Regions from separate parts of the Vibrio sp. HB236076 genome, predicted to be linked through region 1. Evidence: predicted binding sites of a transcription regulator. Region 1 holds the regulator's gene; the other holds the start of a gene.

Region 1 (11,654 bases):
CAGGTCGTGATTTTGAAGCGGCGTTTTCCGGCAAACACGACAACTCGATTCTCGGCGTGGCCAATAAAGATTACCCAGCCGCCGCGGTGGCCAACTCGGTCATTCACCGCATGGTGGCACGTGACGTGATCAAAGCTGACCAAGTTCAGTCAATTTACAAATCACAAACCTTCCCAACCACCGGCTACGGCGTGGCTTACAACCTCAAGCCTGAGTTGCAAGAGAAGATCAAACAAGCCTTCTTTACCTTTAACTGGGAAGGCAGCAAATTACAGCAAGAGTTCAAGAAAGAAGGTCAGTTTTTACCCATTACCTTTAAAGAACAATGGGCTGTCATTCGCAAAATCGATGCCGCCAACGGTGTCTCGTACACCTGTAAATAAGGCCTAACCGGGCTCAATCGCGTATTGTGGCCCGGTGAGACTTTCAGAGGTGAGGCACGCGTCTCACCTCTGATATCAAATGCGTTCACTCCCATCGTCCTGTTGACATCATGCAACACCGTATTGGCGGCTTTGCCATTCCCAATCTTGGGCTGTCACTCTTTGCTTTTGCCACCTACGTCGCTAACGGTAAAACGGTTGCGGAAAACCATTTGATTGATCACTCATTCACACCATCACTGTTAGGATTTTCCCCGTGTTAAACATCACCAATCTCAAGAAGCGCTACAAAACCGGCCCTTGGGTACTGAAAAACATCAACGTTGAAGTACAACAAGGCGAGATTGTCGGCCTTATTGGTCCAAGTGGCGCCGGCAAGTCGACACTCATTCGCTGTATTAACCGTTTAATTGACCCCAGTGAAGGCAGTATCGTGCTCAATGGTGCCGATTTAGCCTCGCTCAACAGCCAACAAATTCGCGCTCAGCGTCGTCACATTGGCATGATTTTCCAAGAGTATGCCCTAGTAGAAAGACTGAGCGTGATGGAGAACGTCTTGTCTGGCCGTTTGGGATACTTGCCTTTTTGGCGTTCTTTCTTGCGCCGTTACCCACAACAAGACATTGACAATGCGTTTGAATATTTAGACCGCGTCGGTTTGATTGACCATGCCAACAAACGCGCCGATGAGCTTTCTGGCGGCCAGCGTCAGCGCGTTGGGATCGCCCGCGCCTTGGCTCAAGATCCTCAGTTATTGCTGGTCGATGAGCCGACCGCGAGTCTCGATCCCAAAACCTCACGCCAAATCATGCGTTTAATCCAATCTTTGTGTCGCGAAAAAGGCTTGCCTGCAATCATTAATATCCACGATGTGCCTCTGGCGATGCAATTTATGGATCGCATTATCGGTTTACAAGGCGGCGAGATTGTCTTTGACGGCGCGCCAAATGCGTTGACAGAAGACGTGTTAAGCCGCATCTACGGCGATGAAAATTGGCATGGGGTTAAAAACGATGCCACCGAGCAAGAGGACACAGAGCAAGAGAACACGCCTTCTGCCGCCCCCAACGTCTCGACACTTGATACCACGGCGAAACCAGAAGAGGTAAGGGTCTGATGCGTACTTGGCAACGTCCTCATTATTTGGTCCCAGACAAGCGCTGGCGATTGGCGCTGTGGGCACTCTTTGCTCTCTACTTGATTGTCGGGCTGAGCAGTATCGAGGTCAACTGGGCGCGAGTCTACGAGGGAATGGAGCGCGGTTCGCGGTTCTTACAAGGCTTTTTGTACCCCGACTTTAGCCGACGCGCTACCGATATTTACGCGGGAATTTTAGAAAGCTTGACCATGACCGTCACCTCAACAGTGGCCGGTATCTTGCTGTCGATTCCGTTTGGATTGGGCGCCGCTCGCAATATTTCGACCCGACCAATCTATCTTTTTTGTCGCGCTTTTATCGCCGTGTCTCGCTCGATGCAGGAAGTGATCGTCGCCATCTTTTTGGTCGCCCTGTTTGGCTTTGGCGCGTTTGCCGGCTTTTTAACCCTCACTTACGCCACCATTGGTTTTTTGGGTAAGTTGCTGGCCGAAGAAATTGAAGGCATCGACAAAAAGCAGCTCGAAGCCATCCGCGCCACAGGAGCTTCGTGGCTTCAGTGTTTCCATATGGCAATTTGGCCGCAGGTGATGCCGCGTATGATCGGCTTGTCCTTCTATCGCTTTGACATCAACTTTCGCGAATCGGCCGTGATTGGCATTGTCGGCGCAGGCGGCATCGGCGCCACGTTAAATACCGCCATTGACCGCTATGAGTACGACTCCGCTGGCGCAATTTTACTTTTGATCATACTCATTGTTATGGCGTGTGAATACCTATCGGGATGGATTAGAAAATGGGTCAGTTAGACAACCGCTTTGAAGCACAACACAAGATCTGGCAGGGGCGAACTTCTCGCCACACTTGGCTGGTTTGGGGAGGCTGGTTCGCCCTAATGTTACTGACCAGTTATTGCTGGGTGGTGATGAATGAAGAGACCATTTGGTACTTTATTTACGATGCGCCGCAGCAAGCTTCTGATTTGATTGATCGCATGTTCCCGCCGGCATGGCCTTATATCCACCAGCTTTACCAGGCGCTTTGGGACACGTTAAACATTGCCACATTAGGCACCTTACTCGGCGTGATATTGGCGTTTCCCGTGGCGTTTTTGGCCGCGCGTAATACCACCCCGTCACTGCTGTTTGTTCGCCCGATTGCGCTGTTTATTATCGCCGCGTCTCGTTCGATCAACTCCTTGATTTGGGCCTTGTTGTTGGTGGCGATTTTAGGGCCGGGTATTTTGGCCGGTGTGATTGCCATTGCCTTGCGCTCGATTGGTTTTGTCGCCAAATTGCTCTATGAAAGCATCGAAGAAATCAACACCACCAGCGTCGAAGCGATTCAGGCCACCGGTGCCTCGCGTTTTCAGGTTATCGATTACGCCATCATTCCGCAGATTTTACCGGCTTTTTTCAGCATTGCGATTTTCCGTTGGGACATCAATATTCGCGAGTCGACCATTTTGGGCTTAGTCGGTGCTGGTGGGATTGGCTTGTTCTTGTCATCGTCGTTAAACGTGCTCGCCTGGCCGCAGGTCACCTTGATCATCCTTGTCATTTTGGCCACCGTGGTGGTGTCGGAGTCTCTGTCTGCTAAGGTGCGCGATTTGCTCATCTAGCCACGAGGAGAGGTCACGCCGTAGGTGATGCCTCTTACCCCTCTTATAAAAAATGGCCCATATCACTTTTTGGTGATGGGCCATTTTTTGATTCGCTTTCTTGACTGAGAGAATTACAGCAAACTCGCCAAGCGATTGAGATCAGACTGAATCGCCCCGGCAGTGACTAAGCGGCCCGCGCCAGGCCCGCGAATCACCAGCGGGTTGTCTTTATACCACTGGCTTTCAATGGCAAAAATATTATCACAAGGCAACAAGTTAGCCAGAGGATCGTCACTTGCCAAAGCTTCGACGCCGACGGTGGCTTGGCCGTCTTTGTTGAGCCGCGCCACATAGCGCAATACGCAGTCATCGCGCTTGGCTTGTTCGAGCTTCTCTTCAAGTAACGCGTTTAGCGCTTCGGGATGATCAAAAAACGCATCGACAGAGACGTGATTGAGCGCGTCAGGCACTAAAGATTCGACTTTGACTTGCTCGGGTTCGATGGCCATCCCGGCTTCGCGAGCTAAGATCACCAGTTTGCGCATCACATCCGAGCCGTCGAGATCGTGACGAGGATCAGGCTCGGTCAAACCTTGTTGCCAAGCCAGATCGACCAATTCGCTAAACGGTACACTGCCGTCAAACTGCTGAAACAACCAAGATAAAGTACCGGAAAAAATCCCCGACAGGCCAATGAGTTGATCGCCGCTTTCTTTGAGATCACGCACCGTGTGGTTAATCGGCAATCCCGCGCCCACCGTGGCGTTGTAAAACCAATGACGGCCAATTTTCTCGAACGCATCTTGCACTCGGTAGTAGTCTTCACTGCAAGCCGAGCCGGCGACTTTATTGGCCGAGATGAGGTGTAACCCCTGCTCGGCAAACTCGACATAGCGTTCCGACAAGGCTTGGCTGGCCGTGACATCAATGACCACAGCTTCGTCGTACTCCGACAAACTGCCCAGCTGTGACACCCAGTCGCCTTGCTGATGCGATACCGCGTGTTGCGAGAACTCCGCGATGGCTGAACTCGAGTCCAACCCTTTGGCATCAAACCAGTAACGCTGACTGTCGGCGATCATCACCAATTCAAAATCAATCCCGTAACGCTTATTGAGTTCGCCCTGCTGCTCGGCAAACAGCGACAGCCAACTCGAACCGATATTACCTTTGCCACACAAGGCGATCGCCACGCGTTTGTGGGCCGAAAACAAGTGGCGATGCAAGCCGATCACTAACTGAGACACCGGGGTTTTTCTCAGTACCGCCACCAAGCTCAGCGCCGATTCTGACTCGCTGATAAACTCCACCGGCGCGTGTTTCAATTGCTGAAAAAACGCGTGACTGTGATACGGGTTTTTGGTGACCCCTGCCCCGACGGCCGCGACGAGTGAAAAGCCTTCTTTGAGCTTGATTTCCGCTTCAACGGCATTTTCTTGCAGTACACTCATCGCCCCAACGGCAATTTCTGGCGTGTAGGCCAAGCGCAGGCATTGCTGATCGGCTTGCCATTCGTAGGTCAATGGCTCAAGTTGCGCACGGCGCAGTGGCTTTAAGGCCACATCGGGGTCGACACTGCTGTCGCGATTGGCAAAGCGCAGCTGAATGATCCACACATCGTCAAGGGAAGAGACTATTTTCGCTCCGCGTCCCGAGGCCAATACTCGCTCAATGCGCGTTGAGCCGGCTTCGGCCTGGTAACTGCAGCGCAAATTGAGATCCATCGCACTTTGCGCCACCGGTTGTAACGTGCGGCTGTGTAACACCGGAGCCGCCAAACGCGCCAGTTCACTGGCTTCGTCTAGGCGCAACAAGGGCAGTAGACAGGCATCATCAACAATGCGTGGGTCAGCGCTGTATACCCCGGCCACATCACTCCAGATAGTGACCGTGTGTGCCTCGCACATCGCGCCAATCACAGTGGCAGAATAATCGGAGCCATTGCGGCCAAGCAGCACGGTTTCCCCTTGCTGGTTTTGCGCCATAAAGCCCGTGATCACAATGCGTTCGTCGTCATAACCGTCGAGCAAGGTGTTGAGAAGCGGTTGAGAAAGGGCCTGTTGAACCTCGGGCTGGGCACTGCGCTCAGCGCGCAAGAACGCCCGGGAGTCAAGCATGGCCGCCGGCAAGTTGGCTTCGCTAAGCAACGCCGACAACAAACGCGCAGACCACACTTCGCCAAAGCCTTGAGCATGGGCCTTTTGCGCCGCACTCAGCGGGGCTTGATAACGCTCTAACACCTCAAGGTCTTGATACAACAGCGCCAATAATGTTTGCGCCACATCGCCGCTCAGCAGGTGTTCGATCAACTCGGTATGCCATTGGCGTATCGCTAATAACGCTTCGTGCGCTAACCGGCCGTCGCTTTCTAGGCCTTGTAAAAAGCCAATTAAGTGGTTGGTGGTTTTCCCCGCGGCGGAGACCACGATCAGATCCCCGGCTTGTGAATAGTCCGCCAACAGTTTAACCACGCGTTGAAAACACTCCGGGTCGGCTAAACTGCTGCCGCCAAATTTGTGTAATTGACGCGCCGGGATCATGCTTGTCCTTCCTGGGCTTGGCCAAAGGCTTGCTCGAGATCGTCAATCAGATCTTGTGGGTCTTCCAACCCGACAGAAAGGCGTAACAACATTTGTGATACCCCGGCTTGTGCTAAAGCTTCTTCGCCCATGGCGCGGTGCGTCATCGAGGCAGGGTGGCAGATCAAGCTCTCGACCCCGCCGAGCGATTCCGCCAAGGAAAATAGCTTGAGTGAGGTGACAAAGCGCTTGAGCTGTTCAAATTCGCCGTTGAATTCAAAGCTCAACATACAGCCAAAGCCGCTCTGTTGCGCTTTGGCAATCTCGTGGCCTGGGTGCTCTGGCAAACTGGGGTGATACACGACTTTGACCAAGTCCTGGCGCTGTAAATAAGCGAGAATTTGCTGCGCGCCACTTTCGTGCGCTTTCATTCTCACGCCCAGAGTTCGCAGGCCTCGCAGGGTTAAATAGCTGTCAAATGGCGTTCCGGTCGCCCCGATGCAATTGCCCCACCACGCCAGTTGTTCAGCGTGCTCTTGCTGCGCTGAAATCACCACGCCGCCGATCACATCGGAGTGGCCGTTTAAATACTTGGTGGTGGAGTGAATGACAAAATCCGCCCCTAAGGTCAATGGCTTTTGAAAGACGGGGCTCAAGAAGGTGTTATCCACCGCCACTAAAGCGCCAACCGCTTTGGCTTGTTGACAAATCGCGGCGATGTCAACCACGCGCACTAAGGGGTTAGACGGGGTTTCGAGCAAAATGAGTTTCGGTTTTTTGGCCAAGGCTTGTGCCATCGCTTGTTGATCGGTTTGATCGACAAACTCGACGTTAAAATCGCCTTTTTGCGCACGGGTGTTGAACAAACGATACGTCCCACCATAGCAATCGTGAGGGGCAATAATGGTATCTTCAGGACCGATAAACGCCGATACCCACAAGTTGAGTGCCGATGTGCCGCAGTTGGTCACCACCGCCCCCGCCCCTTCTTCTAGCTCGTATAAGGTTTGCTCTAACAGGCCTCGGTTCGGGTTGCCAGAGCGGGTATAGTCGTATTTAGGCACTTCCCCAAACGCGGGAAAACCATAGTTGGTCGACAAGTAAATCGGTGGTACAACGGCGTGATATTGGCTATCGGACTCGATGCCGGTACGTACAGCAATCGTGGTGGGTTTGCGCTGGCTCATCTGTGTATTCCTTAACATTCTGCTCGCGATGAATGAATTCTACGCTATCTCAAAGGTAGGCACTTCATCAAGCGTTCAATGGTGATTGAGCTCACTTTACTGACTGAAACACGGGACGTCAACACTTCTAGACGTCTATATGTCTTTGCTTATGGCAGTAAATCCCGCTAAAATCACCAAAACCGTACCTTTTGGTTATCGTCGCGGGGGTCAGCTTGGCCAGCCTTTGTGCCATAACCACAAAAAGGTAAATTAAATCAAAATTTTATAAAAAAGGTAAAGGTGTGCAATGGCAAAGTGGAATGGCGATTACTTAAGCCCTTATGCAGAGCATGGCAAAAAAAATGAGCAAGTGAAAAAAATTACAGTATCCATTCCTCTTAAGGTACTTAAGATTTTGACCGATGAAAGAACGCGTCGCCAAATTAATAATTTGCGCCACGCCACCAACAGTGAATTGCTGTGTGAAGCCTTTTTGCACGCCTATACCGGCCAACCTTTGCCCACCGATGAAGATTTGCGCAAGGACAAACCCGACGACATCCCCGCAGAAGCCAAGGCATTAATGACGGCGATGGGGATTGAATTTGAAAGTTTTGACGATCAATCAGACTAACGGTCACCGCTGACTAAGCCGTTTGAAAAAAATGTAAATTAACGTAAAAAATTGACTCAAGCTTAGCGTTTTCGGCTATTTTATTGACGACCTTAATAACTAGGCAAGCTCGCCCCTTGAGATTTTTTGCCTGGCAGACAATGTCGCCATACCCTGCGATCCCCCATTGTCTGTATAAGAGAGCAGAGCCTTGTGGCTCTGCTTTTTTTTTCGCGTAATACGGCTTTTTTCACTGACTGGGTGGCAAAGCCACGCCACGTGTTCACCTTGAGCCCATGGACACGTCTTTGCCGTCATCTCTTTCTTTTCCCTCGGCCTTGCCCGCCACGCCAGAATCAATGGCGGCCTGAGCCACGGCGTTTGCCACCCGCGCCAATAAGCGCTGGTCAAAGGGCTTGGGCAAAATATAGTCTGGGCCAAACTCCAGCGAGGTGACCCCTGCTGCTTGGCACACCTTGTCTGGCACCGTCTCTTTGGCCAATTGCCGAATGGCGTCGACGGCGGCCAATTTCATCGCTTTGTTGATCACCCGAGCGCGCACCTGTAAAGCGCCGCGAAAAATGAATGGAAAGCACAACACATTGTTCACTTGGTTGGGGTAATCACTGCGCCCGGTGCCGACAATGGCATCGGGCCTGGTATCTCTGACCGCTTCTGGGGTAATTTCTGGGTCGGGGTTGGAACAAGCAAATACCAATGGGCGCGGGGCCATGGTCGCCAGTTGCTCACAGGACAACACGTTGGGCCCCGATAGCCCGACAAAAACATCGGCGCCGGCGATAGCGTCAGTCAGGGTGCGCCGCTTTGTCTCGCGGGCAAACGCTTGTTTGTAGACCGTGAGATCGTCGCGCTGGCGATGGATCACGCCTTGTCGGTCGAGCATGAGCAGGTTATCGGCTTTGGCCCCGCAATCGATCAGCAAATTCATACACGCCATGGCCGCCGCGCCTGCGCCAACGCACACAATCGAGCAATCGCCTATCGCTTTACCTTGCAGTTCTAAGCCATTGAGGATCCCCGCGGCAGTCACGATCGCGGTGCCGTGTTGATCATCGTGAAAAACGGGGATCGAACAACGCTCAATCAAACGCCGCTCAATCTCAAAGCACTCTGGCGCCTTGATGTCTTCTAGGTTGATACCGCCAAACGTATCGGCAATATTGGCAACGGTATCGACAAATTGCTCGACGTTTTGCTGATTGACTTCAATGTCGATGGCATCGATACCGGCAAAGCGCTTAAACAGCAATGCTTTCCCTTCCATAACCGGTTTCGCGGCTAACGGCCCCAAGTTCCCCAACCCCAAGATCGCACTGCCATTGGTGATCACCGCGACGAGATTGCCTTTGCCGGTGTAGTGATAGGCAGCGTCAGCACAACGGGCAATTTCGCGTACCGGCGCCGCCACGCCAGGGCTGTAGGCCAAGGCTAAATCGTCACTGGTGTCTGCCGCTTTCGTAAGGCGGATCTCAATTTTTCCTGGGGTGGGGTGAGCGTGATAATGCAGCGCTTTTTGGTCTTGGTTGTCGGTCATCGTGGATCTCTTTACTCATCATCGAAAGGTCATTGTAGAGGCAAAAAAGACAACGAGGCGGGGGTGAGATCAAGGAAGTGTAGGATAGTAAAAAAAGAAAGGCGTTAAGATCAAAAAAGACGCCCATTGAGCGTCTTTTTATGACTAGTCAAAAACCGTCTCGAGGACTTATTTTTTGCTAGATAGCGCACCGAAACGCTTGTTGAAGCGATCTACACGGCCGCCAGTATCAACGATACGTTGCTTACCAGTGTAGAATGGGTGACATTTGTCACAAACGTCTAGGTGGATAGATTCTTTGTTTAGAGTTGTGTTGAACTCAAAAGTGTTGCCGCAAGAACAAGTTGCAGAAACTGCTTTGTATTCTGGATGGATGCCAGTTTTCATGGGATAACCTCAATAGTAGGCCGTGTCGCTATACGAATCTTTGCCGTACACCACACGTAGTCAAAAAAGAATAGTCACAGAAGGAAACGCTCCTGTGAGGCGCGGTATAGTAATGAATCCTACCCGGTTAATCAACCTATAACGCCACTTTTATGCTATTTTTTTGAGCACCTTTTCCTGGCCATAACTCAATACGGCTGTCGCTGCCCTAGCCTTGCCCCATCGCGAGCTGCAGAGTCGAATCGCAATGCGTCGGCAGCCTAGAGGCCGCCATCGCCAAGAGCGTCACTTGCAACGCGACAACAAGCTGACGAAGCTCGAATTTTTATTGCGCTTCGATTAGACTAAACGGCGCTGCCCCAATCCGATAGGACCTAATGAGACCGAGTATTGCCAAGGTCGCGCTGCCTGTGCCGCTCGACAAACAATTTGATTATATCATTCCCAACTCGCTGTTTCCGATCATCGGTGGGCGCGTCAGTGTGCCTTTTGGTCGTCAAACTTTAGTCGGCGTGGTGACCGCGCTCAGTGATCAATCCGATTACCCGCGCGAACAACTCAAGTCACTCAAAAACGTCCTCGACCAGCAGCCGTTGTGGGAGGCGCCGTTGTATAAGTTGTTGGTTTGGTGTAGCCAGTATTATCAATACCCTTTAGGCGAAACCTTAGCCAATGCCCTGCCCAGTGCCCTGCGAAAAGGCAAGCCCGCGCAGCACGCCGCGCGCCAGATGTGGCATCTAACCGAGCTTGGCAAGCAGCAATCGATGCAGTCAATGGGCCGAGCGGTCAAACAAGCAAAAGTATTGCATTTACTCGCTCATGGTCCGCTTGAGCATCAGGCCATGATCGATGCCGATATCAGCCGCAGTGTGCTCAATGCCCTCTGTGACAAAGGCTGGATTCGCGCGGTGTTAGAGTCGGTGAGTGTTGCGCCTTGGCCCAGTGAGATCGAAACCGACCAAGACAAACCCAAACTCAACCAAGAGCAGGCCATCGCCATTGCCGCGGTGAACAGTGAATCTCACTTTGCCTGCTATTTACTCGATGGCGTGACCGGTTCAGGCAAGACGGAAGTGTACCTCAATATGATCGCCGCGGTGCTTGAGCGCGGTAAGCAAGCGCTGGTTTTAGTGCCGGAGATCGGCCTCACTCCGCAGACCATTCAACGCTTTGCCCGTCGTTTTCGCGTGCCGATTTCCGTTATTCACTCCAACCTGAACGACAGCGAACGCCTCAATGCGTGGCTAGACGCCAAAAGCGGGCGCAGTGGTATCGTGATCGGCACGCGCTCGGCACTGATGACGCCGTTTGCCGATCTGGGTATTATCATTGTCGACGAAGAGCACGATGCCTCCTACAAACAGCAAGATTCACTGCGCTACCACGCCCGAGATGTCGCGGTAATGCGTGCCAACCACCTCGACATTCCTGTGGTCTTGGGCTCGGCAACGCCGTCTTTTGAAACCTTACACAATGCGCATCAGGGCAAATATCGTCATTTACACCTGACCGAGAGAGCCGGTGTGGCCGTCGCGCCCAAAAGCACCATACTCGATATCAAGGGCTTGTATCTAGACAGCGGCTTATCGGCACCTTTAATCGCCCAAATGCGTCGTCATTTAGAGGCCGGCAATCAGGTCATGCTGTTTCTCAACCGGCGCGGTTTTTCTCCGGCCTTAATGTGCCATGAGTGTGGCTGGTTGGCCGAGTGTCAACGCTGTGATGCCTATTACACGTTTCACCAGCACGATCGCGAATTGCGCTGTCATCACTGCGGCTCGAGCAAGCCGGTTTTGCATCAGTGCCAAAGCTGTGGTTCCACTCAGATGATCAGTGTCGGGGTCGGTACCGAACAATTAGAGCAGCAATTGCAGCAGCATTTTCCTCAATACCAAGCGATTCGCATCGATCGCGATAGCACCCGGCGCAAAGGCAGTCTCGAAAGCTCACTCACCGCGATTCGTCAGGGCAAGTATCAAATTTTGATCGGCACACAAATGCTTGCCAAGGGCCATCACTTTCCCGATGTGACGTTAGTGGCACTGCTCGATGTCGACGGCGCGCTTTACAGTAGTGATTTTCGCGCCTCAGAACGCTTTGCCCAATTGTTTGTCCAGGTTTCAGGGCGAGCGGGGCGAGCCAGTAAACCCGGAGAAGTCATACTGCAAACCCATCACCCCGAGCACCCTTTGTTGCTGTCGCTCATCCATCGAGATTACGGCCACTTTGCCAACAATGCGCTGCGCGAGCGGCAATTGGCTCAGTTACCGCCCTTTTCTTTTTTGGCGCTGTTTAAAGCCGAATCGAATCACAATGAAGAAGTTGAGTT
Region 2 (11,654 bases), 1.2 Mb from region 1:
GGAATTTTCAAAACGCCAATTTGCTCAGCGAGTACCGACATACCGATCACCAAGAGGTGAAGTTTCCAGTTGACTAACTGGTTTTTTAAACCGTCCATAGTTTTGCATCCTTTTGATTGCCCCACTACCGCGCAATATAACGTGGCAGGGGTAAGCTTATTGATCCTTTTTAGTGACAGGCTTGGTGACATGGCACAGCATATTTAATCTGTTAATGCCAACACAATAAACATCACTAAATTTGATTAAATCACAACCAATGACGGCAAAAAAGTGCTTTATAACCAACAAACCGTTCTAAAAAGTGCAACGATAATAAAAACGTCAGGGGCGGAGTGAAGCGAGGGAACCGAAGATAATTAAAGCGGGCTCGGCGACAAGACTCACAAAAGACAAGCGGAGTTTCGCCATCAAGGTCATCGTTGTAGGCAGAGCAAGAAGGCAGTGATGTCGAAATTCAATCGGCAAGCATCACAAAAACGACAATCCCCCAGACGCAGTCGAGCGCCGAGGGCATGGTCATTTATCGCGATGGTCTAAGCAGCATCTACATTGGAGATGACTCAGGCATCTGAGCGTAAACGAGAGGCAAAAGTCTGTTTAAATTTAGCGAGTTTTGGAGCAACGACTAAAGAACAGTACTGATTTTGTGGATTATTTTTAAAATAATCTTGATGATAATCTTCCGCTGGGTAGTAATTGTTGATCGCCACCACTTCCGTGACAACAGGATCCGGCCAAATCTTCTCTTGACTCATTTCGGCAATGATCGCTTCAGCAGCCGCTTTTTGTTGGTCGTCGTGATAAAAAATCGCACTGCGGTATTGGGTGCCAACGTCATTGCCTTGGCGATTTAATTGGGTCGGGTTGTGGAGCGCAAAAAAGATTTCTAGCACTTCTCGATAACGGATCAATTCCGCGTCAAAAGTCACCTGCACCACTTCCGCATGACCGGTCTGGCCAGTACACACTTGCTCATAAGTCGGGTCTGGAGTCTCTCCACCTGCGTAGCCAGAAACCGCACTAATTACCCCTTCAACTGTATTAAACGCAGACTCGATACACCAAAAACAGCCGCCTGCCAATGTTGCCACTTGTAAATTTGACATTGTCATTCCTCTTTTCTTTAACCGCTTAATTGTGGAGGCAAAATTTGGCGAACACAAGTCATCCAAATCGTTTTTTTTATCGTAAAAAAACATATCTAATTTAAGTTTAGTGACACAAAGCCTCAATCAATCACGAGTGTTCAACCACACTTAACACCACGATTTTCAAACAGCCATGAGATAGAATGATGATTATATTTTACGACGGTGCCTGTCCGCTCTGCCTCGCTGAAATGCGCCATTTAAAAAAGCGCGATAAGCAGCAAAGATTAACTCTGGTTGATATTCAATCCGCTGAGTTTCATCGCGATTACCCCAATCTTGATTGGCATCAACTCAACGCCAGAATTCATGCATTACTTGATAACGGAACGCTCATCAGTGGCTTGGATGTCACACACCAAGCGTGGAAAGCCGTTGGGCTGGGCTGGATTTATGCCCCACTGCGCTGGCCCCTTATTCGAGTGGTTGCCGATGGTGGTTATCGGTTTTTTGCTAAGCACAGGTACGCTATTTCATACTTGCTGACGGGGAAAAAACGTCAGTGTCAAACCTGCCAACCGCCCAAACAACCTGCCAATTTGAGTAAACAAAAGTAACAAACTGAATAATGGGTAAGTCGAGTTCATTGCACTATGCTCAATGAACTCAATGTATTGGAGAAGGTAAGCCAAGATAGCGCGTCACCTCAAAAGAGCACAGATTCTACAAGCCACTTGATTGGCCTTATATCGGTCGTGTTAATCAATGATTATTTCCATCCCTGCTGCCACTGACTGGCATTTTTTAATACGCGCCAATCAATGTCGAATTGACGGCCAGAATAGACGGCTTCGAGAACACAGTGTTCAACGCTTCCTTGCTCAGTAAAAGTCACCTCACAAACGATAAAATGCTTTTCCCGTTGTAAAGGCGTGATTGCGGTCCACTTGCTGTGATAAAGCTTATTGGGGTTGAATCGATTCATGACAATGTTTCCAAAAAATGCACAACTTGGGTTTATTACGTCGCCATGGTCATTAAGTTCAATGAGCTCCTTTTTAAGCAAAGGGGCGTTCGCTATAGCAGTAGAGTAAGCCGCACACTTTTCTTTGGCTTAATGAATCGATTTTAGTATCCAAGGCCCAATCTTTTCTGATGCCTCCAGTAAGATTGAGAAATGATTTTCACCCTCAATCATCACCGTTTCTTCTTGTACACTGACATTGTAATGGCGCTTGCTAAACTCAATCACCTTTTTTGCATCAAACGCTTCATCTTGACGGCCGATCCAAAGCCCTACACGCTTTAATCCTGATAACTGTTCCCCAGGGGCATAAGGTGTCACGGCGTTGGACATGGCAACCGTATTAAAAGTCACTATTTCTGGGTGTTGCTCCAGCACGTGAGCTGGGTAATGAAAATAAACCGCTTTCGAATGTGAAAACAACCAACCGCCACTTATGGCATGTAAGATGAAGCGACTGACCTTAACCGTCGAAAATTGATAACGCTCGTCATGGTCATGGCTCGTTTTTGATCGATACCCCCAATATGGCGCCAAAAACACATACCCCTCAACGGCTAACTTGTGCTCCCAACTCGAATAATTGAGGGCTAATCCTGCACCGGCCGAATGGCCACCAACAAAAATCGGCACCTTGGGATAGCGCGTTTTTATCTGATTAACCATGGTATTAATGTCAGACCAGACTTGTTCTTTACTCGGCGTATCTCCCCGCTCTCCTTGTGAAAAACCATGGCCTCTTATATCGGGCATATACACCCCAATTGAAAAGCGATCGCGCAGCCCGACGCCAATATGCTGATATGACAGACCACTGTGAGCGCCAGCGCCGTGATAAAATATCACAATAGCGCTGGGCTCTTGAGGCAGATAAGCGCGAAATGCCAACTCGACACCATCGGTAGCCGTCATCGTTTCGATAGGCATCAACGCTTTTTTAGGGGCCTCTTGCAGCGCTTTTAGTGAGAAGAAGTCTTCAGGTTGATGAGAGGGCTCTGTGGCACTTGTTGGCAACGCAAACAAAACCAGCAATGCAAAAGACGATACCAGTAAGTTGATGTACTTTATTCTTTTTATCATTGGTTTTTACAAGGTGAGTTGAGAGTGGTAATTATAGCGTGACCTTGTTAAAACCGTCCAAAAAACAAGCCGCCATCGTGAGCAAACTCACCCATTGCTACTGTCGTATTATGGGGTCATGAGTTAGAAAATGGATATGAGGTGACAAAAGCGTATCAGATACAAAAAAGCCCGCTGTTAAAGCGGGCTTTTTAGGCTCAAAGAGCGAAATTTGGTGGGTCCGGGCGAACTCGAATCGCCGACCCCTACCATGTCAAGGTAGTACTCTAACCAACTGAGCTACGGACCCAAATTTTCACTTATCGTTAGACGTGGTGCGTCTGAGTGGACTCGAACCACCGACCCCCGCCATGTCAAGGCGGTACTCTAACCAGCTGAGCTACAGACGCATAACCGATAAGTACTGCTCTCAAGAAAGATGGTGCGTCTGAGTGGACTCGAACCACCGACCCCCGCCATGTCAAGGCGATACTCTAACCAGCTGAGCTACAGACGCTCTCTTGGGAACGAGGCTGATATTACCCACTGCAACGCACTGGTGCAAGAGAAAATTTCATTTTTTGGTGAGTTTGCTTCTAGAATGAACACTTTGCTTCGATTTTGAGCAAACACATCGCTAAGCACATGATCAATCGCACAAAAACTTACTCTTGCCACAAATCATCCACATCCACTTGGCGATTTTCACGCTCACTTTCATACACCACGTTGTAGTTCTCGGTGTAACGGCAATGAGGTTGACGACTGCAAGTAAAAAATCGGCGACCTTTGAACTCACCTTGTGAAGCAACACGGATAACCATTGGACTGCCACACTTTTTACAAAAGCGAATCTCTTTGTCCTCTTCAATCAGATCAATGTGCGCGGCCAATAACCGGCGTAACCGAGAAACTTGGTAACTGTGTTTCACCGAGGCTCCGATCAAAGGCAAGTTTGCTGACTTACAGACTTTTATCAATACCGTTTCGCGTTCTACTTTTTGCTTATCTAGCGGCTTACCATTATCAAGCTCAATCACCACACGAGGTTGTAAAGTGCGGGGATCACAAACCAAAAAATCAAAATACAAACGAGAAATACGGTTTGTGGCAATAAAACGTTGCTTTTTATTCGCAGTTTCATTGGCATTAACGACATTGAGCATGTTCACCTTAGCCAAAATGACCGCTTGCTCGCCAACGGCAGCTTTTAGTGCATTGAGAAACGCCACTTCATTTGGATTGAGGATCGCTTTATTCAATCGATACCGATGAGAGCCATCTTCCTCGGTTTTGAGGACATAGCGTTGAATCAAGAAAAAAAAGCCGACTAGCACAATGAGAACAATAAAAATGTTTACCATCCAAGCCACTCTAAAATATTGTTAACTTTCGATTTATGAATAGTAAGCACAAAGTATGACCAGCGCAAACACTCTTCATTGACTCTGGATGAACTGTGCAAAATTAGCCCCAATCACCTATCGACATCACAAAAAAAATGCAGTAACTTATAGATGTTTAGACGTCCAGAAGTAAATAGCAACGGAGAAGCTTGTGCCAATACGTATACCCGATCAACTTCCTGCCACCGATATTTTGCGCAAGGAAAACATCTTCACCATGAACGAAAGCCGTGCGGCAAGTCAGGAAATACGTCCATTGAGGGTATTGATCCTTAACCTAATGCCGAAAAAAATTGAAACAGAAACTCAATTTTTGCGCTTGCTGTCCAACAGTCCACTGCAGGTAGACGTTGAGTTACTACGTATTGACAATCGACCGAGTAAAAATACCCCAGAAGAGCATCTCAATAACTTTTACCGCCAATTTGAAGCCGTACAAAACCGTAACTTTGACGGGCTGATCATAACAGGTGCGCCACTTGGCTTAGTGCAATTTGAAGACGTCGTTTATTGGGACCACCTTGAAACCATCCTCAACTGGGCTAAAAATCACGTCACATCGACGCTGTATGTGTGCTGGGCAGCACAGGCGGGATTAAAATTGCTCTACGATTTGCCTAAACGTACTCGCAAAGAAAAACTGTCTGGCGTTTACGAACACGACAACCTAGAGCCGTACCACTTACTCATGCGAGGCTTTGATGATTGTTTCTTAGCGCCGCACTCACGTTATGCCGATTTCTCTAGTGAGTACTTAAAAAACAACACCGACCTCGACATTCTGGCCACTTCAGATCAAGCCGGTGTCTATCTGGCTTCAACGAAAGACAAGCGTCACGTTTTTGTGACTGGGCACCCAGAGTATGACGCGACGACGTTACACAACGAGTACGTCCGAGATAAAGGCGAAGGTCAAGACCCCACGATTCCCGTGAATTATTACCCCAACAACGATCCTCAACAGCCACCTCGAGCAAGTTGGCGCAGTCATGGGCATTTATTATTCTCAAATTGGCTCAACTATTGTGTTTATCAACAAACGCCTTATGACTTGGATCATTTTAGTGAAGAGGCTTTCACAAAAGACGATTAAAGCGGTGGATTTTATCGCGCCTAGCTCACACAAGGCGCGATAAATTTCTCGCTTTATACGACCGCTCTTCCAATTTTCAACGACAAATCTCCCACTTGGTCAAACTTTGCTAACGTTAAAAGATGACAACGAACCAAGTGACTTGTAATGAAAAAAATACTCTTTTTATCTCTACTCATTTCTGCCTGCAGTCACCAGCCAAATTCAGCTACGTCTTTGAACCTTGAGGCGACAACACAAACGCATTTCGCTTTAATAGACCAATATCTGAAAAACAACCAACCACAACGCGCATGGCAACACCTCAAAAAGTTCGATCCTAAAAACAACAGTCAAATTATGTGGTTTCACGCCCGTTACGCGCTAAAAACCGGTCACAGTCGGCGCGCGAAGGAGTGGTTTGAAAAAGCGTTTTTACAAGACCCTCACCTGCCAGGGCTCAAAAATCACTACGCCAGTGTACTTTGTCTTCAAGGTGACATCTCACAGGCGCTCACCCTCTGGGCAGCGCCGCCGTTTGCGTTAGAAAGTAGGCAGTTTCAAGTAGAGTTAGAAAACGCGGCGTTGTGCGCCTTATCCGACCAACGCTGGGGGCATGCCAAAAAAGTGCTCACCGAATTGATCGAATTTGCTCCGCTCAATACTCGTGCTCACCTTAACCTCGCGATGATTGCAGTTCGAGAACAACAATGGCAAAGTGCCGACCACCACCTGACTTTGCTCGAGCAAAACTTTGGCCATAATCGCGCCACGGCCAAACTGCGTGCACAAATACCTGATAGTTTTCACCAAGGTCAGTCTGCTATCCCCTCACTGGTACGTATTGAAGGTCCAGGTTAAGCCCCCAGTGGAAACGTTCCTCATCATAATGAACGTCCCTGTAAACAAGTCACTTTAATCCCTTCTCAAGCTAGGGTATCATTTCGCCTTCAACCACATCGATACCCAATGAAAGTCTAATCATGAAACGAGTTGTACTCTACATCAAAGACAAATGCCCTCACTGTAAAGATGCCCAACGATATCTTGATGCCAAGGGGATAAGCTATCGTTTGTGCAATGCCAAAATGCAACGCGGTCGCAAGGAACTCGATGCGCTAGGGGCGCGCTCAGTACCGGTACTAAAAATTGGCGATCAACTGATGATTGGCTGGCAGCCCAAAAAATTTGATACGTTATACAAGCGTTAATTATTCAAAGTACAACACCACGCCTCTTTCTCTGATGATAAGGCATTGCAACGGTTAGCCCTTTTTGTGTTCTGCGCTTATTGATACTTATCAACCCACTCTTTGACAAAATCAATAAAAGCTCGGTCGGCCAAAGACAAATAACCATCGGTGCGCCATGCCAATGCCAAATCTACCGGCACAGCGTGCTCAAATGGGATTGCGGCCAGATCGGGTTCATTATCAGTCACTAATTTTAATAACGCCGTAATAGCTTGCTCTGCTTTGACTAACGTTAAAATAACCGCAAGCAAATTGGTTTCAAACTCCAGGTGAGCGTGATACTGATAACGCTTAGCAATGCGATCCAAGTAATCGCGATGAAAATAACCCGGTTTGAACATCACATGTGGGTAAGAGAAAAAATCGTCAAAACTCACACTTTTTTGCTTGGCCAAAGGATGATTTGACGACGTAACCGCCACCATAGGTGACGAAAAAAGTCGGTCGGTAACCAGTTTATCGGACACCTCTTCATCGATAATGACACCAAGATCTAACTCCCCGTCCAATAACATTTGTCGTATAGATTGGGTACCGGCGTCGAGCAGAGAAATTTTCAAATCCGGGTAGCGCTGTTTGAACGCCATGATAAGAGGCGGTAAAAAGTAGCTCCCCATCATACTCGGCGCACCTAACCGAACTTCTCCCTTCTTCAGCCCCTTCATTTCGTCGATCGCCCACTTCGCATCTTGCAACTGCTGGCACACTCTTTTCGCATGAGGCAGTAACACTTGCCCTTCTTGCGTCAAAGAAAGGGTTTTATCGTGACGGCGAAATAGATTAACGCCTAAACTTTTTTCCAATTTTTGAATGGAAATACTCAATGCCGGTTGAGCAATGTGCAGCACTTTGGCCGCTTGAGTCACACTGCCTTGTTCGACGACCTGTACAAAATGTCGTAATGCTTTACTTTCCATCGGCGATCCTTTTTCCATCCGGTTGTGAACGCGAAACGACGCCATTCACCGAACACAAATCCATATATAAAATATATTTTGGTTATAGTTTTAATATATTTTTTAAATTACTTTTGGACCGCTACACTGATCACAAGGTTAGGGTTTTATCCGCTGACACTGATATTGCCAATGCGTTGAAAGGCATGGGTAAACTCAAATTGACAAGGCAACTCAGCCTATCATCGCTCTCCATGACAGGAAACACACATGATTTCTTATGCCAGCCCTCGCTATCGCAGCCTTGTCATCGCGCTTGCGATTGGCTCTTTTGTTGTCTTCGCTAATTTGTATTTGTTTCAACCCATGCTGCCTTTTTACGCTCAACATTTCGCCATCAGTGAAACGCAAGTCAATCTGTTATTTGCCGCGACTGCACTCGGGCTCTCAATGGCCTTAATTCCCATGGCATTGCTTTCGGAAAAATACAGTCGTCGCCGCATGATGCACTATGGGCTACTGGCTATTCCATTTACGGCATTAGGCGTATTATTGAGCGAAGCGTTTTACACCTTAGTCTTTTGGCGAGCCATCATGGGAATAAGTTTGGCCGCATTTGCTTCTGTTGCGGTTGCTTACATGGCAGAAGAGCTCGATAGCAATGCGTTTGCCCATGCGATGGGGAGCTACGTAGCCGCCAATGCTTTTGGTGGGATCATGGGACGCTTGTGTGGTGGCCTACTAACCCAATATTTCAACCCTGAAACGGCGATAGCAACGCTGTTGATTCTCTCTTTATTTGGTGTACTCCTAGTCTGGAAACTATTACCAGAACAAGAACACACCACTCTCAAAACGCCCCGTTTTTCACACCACATCGCCATTGTTATCCAACATTTTCGCCAACCGAACTTATGGTTTGCCATGCTCATCGGCGGAGTTAATTTTGCACTCTTTGTCAATTTGTACTCGGTTGTCGGGTTTCGCTTGGTCAGCGCTCCTTATTCACTCCCCATAGGACTCGCTTCACTGATTTTCCTCGGTTATTTGGGTGGGACGTTCAGCGCCAGAATGACCGGCCGTTGGCAACGCTATTTCACCTCACCACAAGGAATGAGACTGGGTTGTCTTATCAGTGTTATTGGGCTTGCCGCTTGCAGTTTTGACCCACTTTTCTCGCTTGCCATCGGCTTGCTCTTGATCAGTGGCGGCGCGTTTTTTACCCACGCACTGGCCTACGCTTGGGTTGGTCGCTGGGCCGAACAAGGTAAGGCTACGGCTTCGGCCTTGTATTTGGTTCACTATTACATCGGTGGCAGCCTCGGTGGCTTTTTATTGCTTTGGGCATGGCAACACGGTGGCTGGTTTGACGTCACCCTAGTTGCCTCATTGCTTTATCTGATGCTTTTTGCTCTCACTTACACGTTGAGCCCACCAGAGCGTGTTGCCATCACGGGCACTGCCAGCGATTAAATAACGGCCTGATTTTACAAAAATCGCGGCCTTGGCAAATATAAACGGCAATTCAGTGTCAAACGGCGAGACAATCGACGAGGAAAGCAACGCACGATGAAAAAATTTGTTATGATAAGACTTTGTCGTTTAACTAGGTAACACCATGGCTCATATTGACAGCGAGCTTGTCCATCAGCAAATTAGCACTTGGCTTAATCAAGTGGTCATTGGTCTTAACTTGTGCCCCTTTGCCGCTAAACCTCAACGAAACGGTCAAATTCATATTGAGGTCAGTCAAGCGACGGATGAAAAACGCTTACTTGACGATATCCTAATTCAATTAAAGCAATTAGATGAACTTAGCTCCACCGAGCGTGACACGACTTTAGTTGTAGTGCCCGGCTTACTAAGTGACTTTTGGATGTACAACCAATTTATTGAGTGGATAGAGCGCCTTATTATCAATGAAGGTTGGGAAGGCGTGTATCAATTAGCCACATTTCACCCTGATTATCAATTTGCTGGCACAGACGCCAACGACGATGAAAATCTCACCAACCGCTCTCCCTACCCTGTTTTTCACTTGATCCGTGAAGACAGTATGGAGAAAGTGCTCAAACACTATCCGGATCCAGAGGCGATCCCCGAAAGAAATATTGAACGAGTGACGCAACTGTCCGATGCCGAGCGCGAGCAGTTATTCCCGTACTTGTTCAAACCACAATAATTCACGATTTTAATGGATATCACCATGAAACTGACTCTTTTAACTCCTGAGCTGTTCGACCACTTATACCAGTCGATCAGTGAGTTTCGCCACACTTTTGATTTGCCCGTCAACCAACCAGACTCACTCGATGAAAACGCCGATACATTACATACTTCACTGGCGATTGAAGAGTTAACCGAACTGGCTGAAGCCGACAACAAAGTTGAACAAGCCGATGCCATTATCGACACCGTTTATGTATTGATGGGGAGACTGGTTCACTTAGGCCACAGCCAGCGCGAAGATAATCTCGCCATCAGTTACGTGATCGACTTACTGTTGCACGTAGCGAAAAACCGCGCGATTGATTTTCTGCCATGTTGGGACGAAGTCCACAGCAGTAACATGAGTAAAGTATGTCGCAACCTCGATGAGTACCAAGAAACGCACGCCTTTTATCAACAGCAAGGCATCGAAGTAGAAGCGATAGAAAAAGGCCAATATCTCATCGTTAAGTGCGCTCAAGACCACCTTAGCGACGAAAAAACGATCCGCGCTGGTAAAGTGCTAAAATCTGTCTATTACCGACCCGCTGATTTAGCGCAGCTGATGGATGCCTAATACCAATCTGCACTAAGCCTGTGGTCTATGAGAGCGCGGGAAAAACGTGAGAACAAGGCATCCCCTTTTCTTATCATTAAATTGGTATAAAGCCCGCGTTGTCATGCCCTCCCGTCATTGACAACCACAAAGCCGCAAGACCATTGGTGTTGTCGGCTTTGTGCGCGAATTGAGCCACACATTCCTCTTTGACTTCAACTAGGTTCAGTTTTCTGAGCTGGATAAAGTAAGTAAGCCTGCTGCTCATGGGTAATTCGAACCACCTCGGTATCGTACAACGCCGATAGCGCTGGTGCCGTCATTTGTTGCTCACTCGCTCCTAATGCCTGAAGCTTGCCTTGTTTCAACATCAATACCCAATGCCCTTGGTATAAAGCGCGATTTAAATCGTGATTGGCAACGATCACGCCAATACCTTGATCAGCCATCGATTGTATCAACTGATGACATTGATTGGCATGGGCAACATCCAACGGCGCCGCCGGTTCATCGAGTAGCCACAAACAGGCATCGGGATTCAAACTGGGCCACACTTGTAGCGCACTGCCCGCAAGGCGTACTCGTTGCCACTCTCCACCCGATAACTGAGTGACGGCTTGCCCCAACTTATCGGCTAAGGACAACGCCTCGACTACCTGATTCATTGCCTCTTCACACTTCGCTCGCGAGGCATTTGAAGGGCAGCTCAAGTGCAAATAGTGATAGACAGGCACGGCAAAACTCGGCATTGATTGCTGACTCAAATAAGCGCGATAACGAGCTTGCTCTTTCACGGTAACATCGAGTAAAGACAACGCCCTCTCAGAGGAGGCCGATGGGGCCTTATTGACATCGAGATAAGCCGAACTGGGGGCATTTATCAACACTTTACCTTGGCTCGATGCGGTTAACTCTCCGGACAACAATTTTAATAACGTGCTCTTTCCACACCCATTCGGACCTATCACATGCAAGACTTTTCCCAAGGGCAAGCTAAAGTCCAGCGGTTCTAAACGCGGTGCTAAACCCAATTGATTAACGGTGATCATAGTGTTTCATCAACATCCAAATAAAGACCGGCGCACCAAG

What was found. The regulator MetJ, encoded in region 1, represses methionine synthesis genes. The targets are predictions, from matches to a motif close to TTAGACNTNTANANGTCTAA.
Region 2: the regulator MetJ is predicted to act here: its motif matches at 4,696-4,715, upstream of metA (homoserine O-succinyltransferase).

Annotation. Positions count from the first base shown of each region.
Region 1 covers NZ_CP162601.1:431,029-442,682, reverse strand. The annotation lists gene phnD (phosphate/phosphite/phosphonate ABC transporter substrate-binding protein) at 1-383, shown strand, start outside; gene phnC (phosphonate ABC transporter ATP-binding protein) at 640-1,500, shown strand; gene phnE (phosphonate ABC transporter, permease protein PhnE) at 1,500-2,288, shown strand; gene phnE (phosphonate ABC transporter, permease protein PhnE) at 2,276-3,100, shown strand; gene AB0763_RS02115 (bifunctional aspartate kinase/homoserine dehydrogenase II) at 3,214-5,622, opposite strand; gene AB0763_RS02110 (O-succinylhomoserine (thiol)-lyase) at 5,619-6,788, opposite strand; gene metJ (met regulon transcriptional regulator MetJ) at 7,078-7,404, shown strand; gene AB0763_RS02100 (malic enzyme-like NAD(P)-binding protein) at 7,667-8,938, opposite strand; gene rpmE (50S ribosomal protein L31) at 9,107-9,325, opposite strand; gene priA (primosomal protein N') at 9,703-11,654, shown strand, end outside.
Region 2 covers NZ_CP162601.1:1,637,116-1,648,769, forward strand. The annotation lists gene AB0763_RS07180 (DUF3100 domain-containing protein) at 1-98, opposite strand, end outside; gene msrA (peptide-methionine (S)-S-oxide reductase MsrA) at 564-1,109, opposite strand; gene AB0763_RS07190 (thiol-disulfide oxidoreductase DCC family protein) at 1,295-1,708, shown strand; gene AB0763_RS07195 (TIGR02450 family Trp-rich protein) at 1,861-2,076, opposite strand; gene AB0763_RS07200 (alpha/beta fold hydrolase) at 2,206-3,195, opposite strand; tRNA gene AB0763_RS07205 (tRNA-Val) at 3,408-3,484, opposite strand; tRNA gene AB0763_RS07210 (tRNA-Val) at 3,508-3,584, opposite strand; tRNA gene AB0763_RS07215 (tRNA-Val) at 3,615-3,691, opposite strand; gene AB0763_RS07220 (DUF2726 domain-containing protein) at 3,840-4,538, opposite strand; gene metA (homoserine O-succinyltransferase) at 4,732-5,673, shown strand; gene AB0763_RS07230 (hypothetical protein) at 5,821-6,513, shown strand; gene AB0763_RS07235 (glutaredoxin family protein) at 6,636-6,863, shown strand; gene AB0763_RS07240 (LysR family transcriptional regulator) at 6,941-7,822, opposite strand; gene AB0763_RS07245 (MFS transporter) at 8,072-9,274, shown strand; gene AB0763_RS07250 (DUF1415 domain-containing protein) at 9,429-9,983, shown strand; gene AB0763_RS07255 (nucleoside triphosphate pyrophosphohydrolase family protein) at 10,008-10,586, shown strand; gene AB0763_RS07260 (ATP-binding cassette domain-containing protein) at 10,781-11,614, opposite strand; gene btuC (vitamin B12 ABC transporter permease BtuC) at 11,601-11,654, opposite strand, start outside.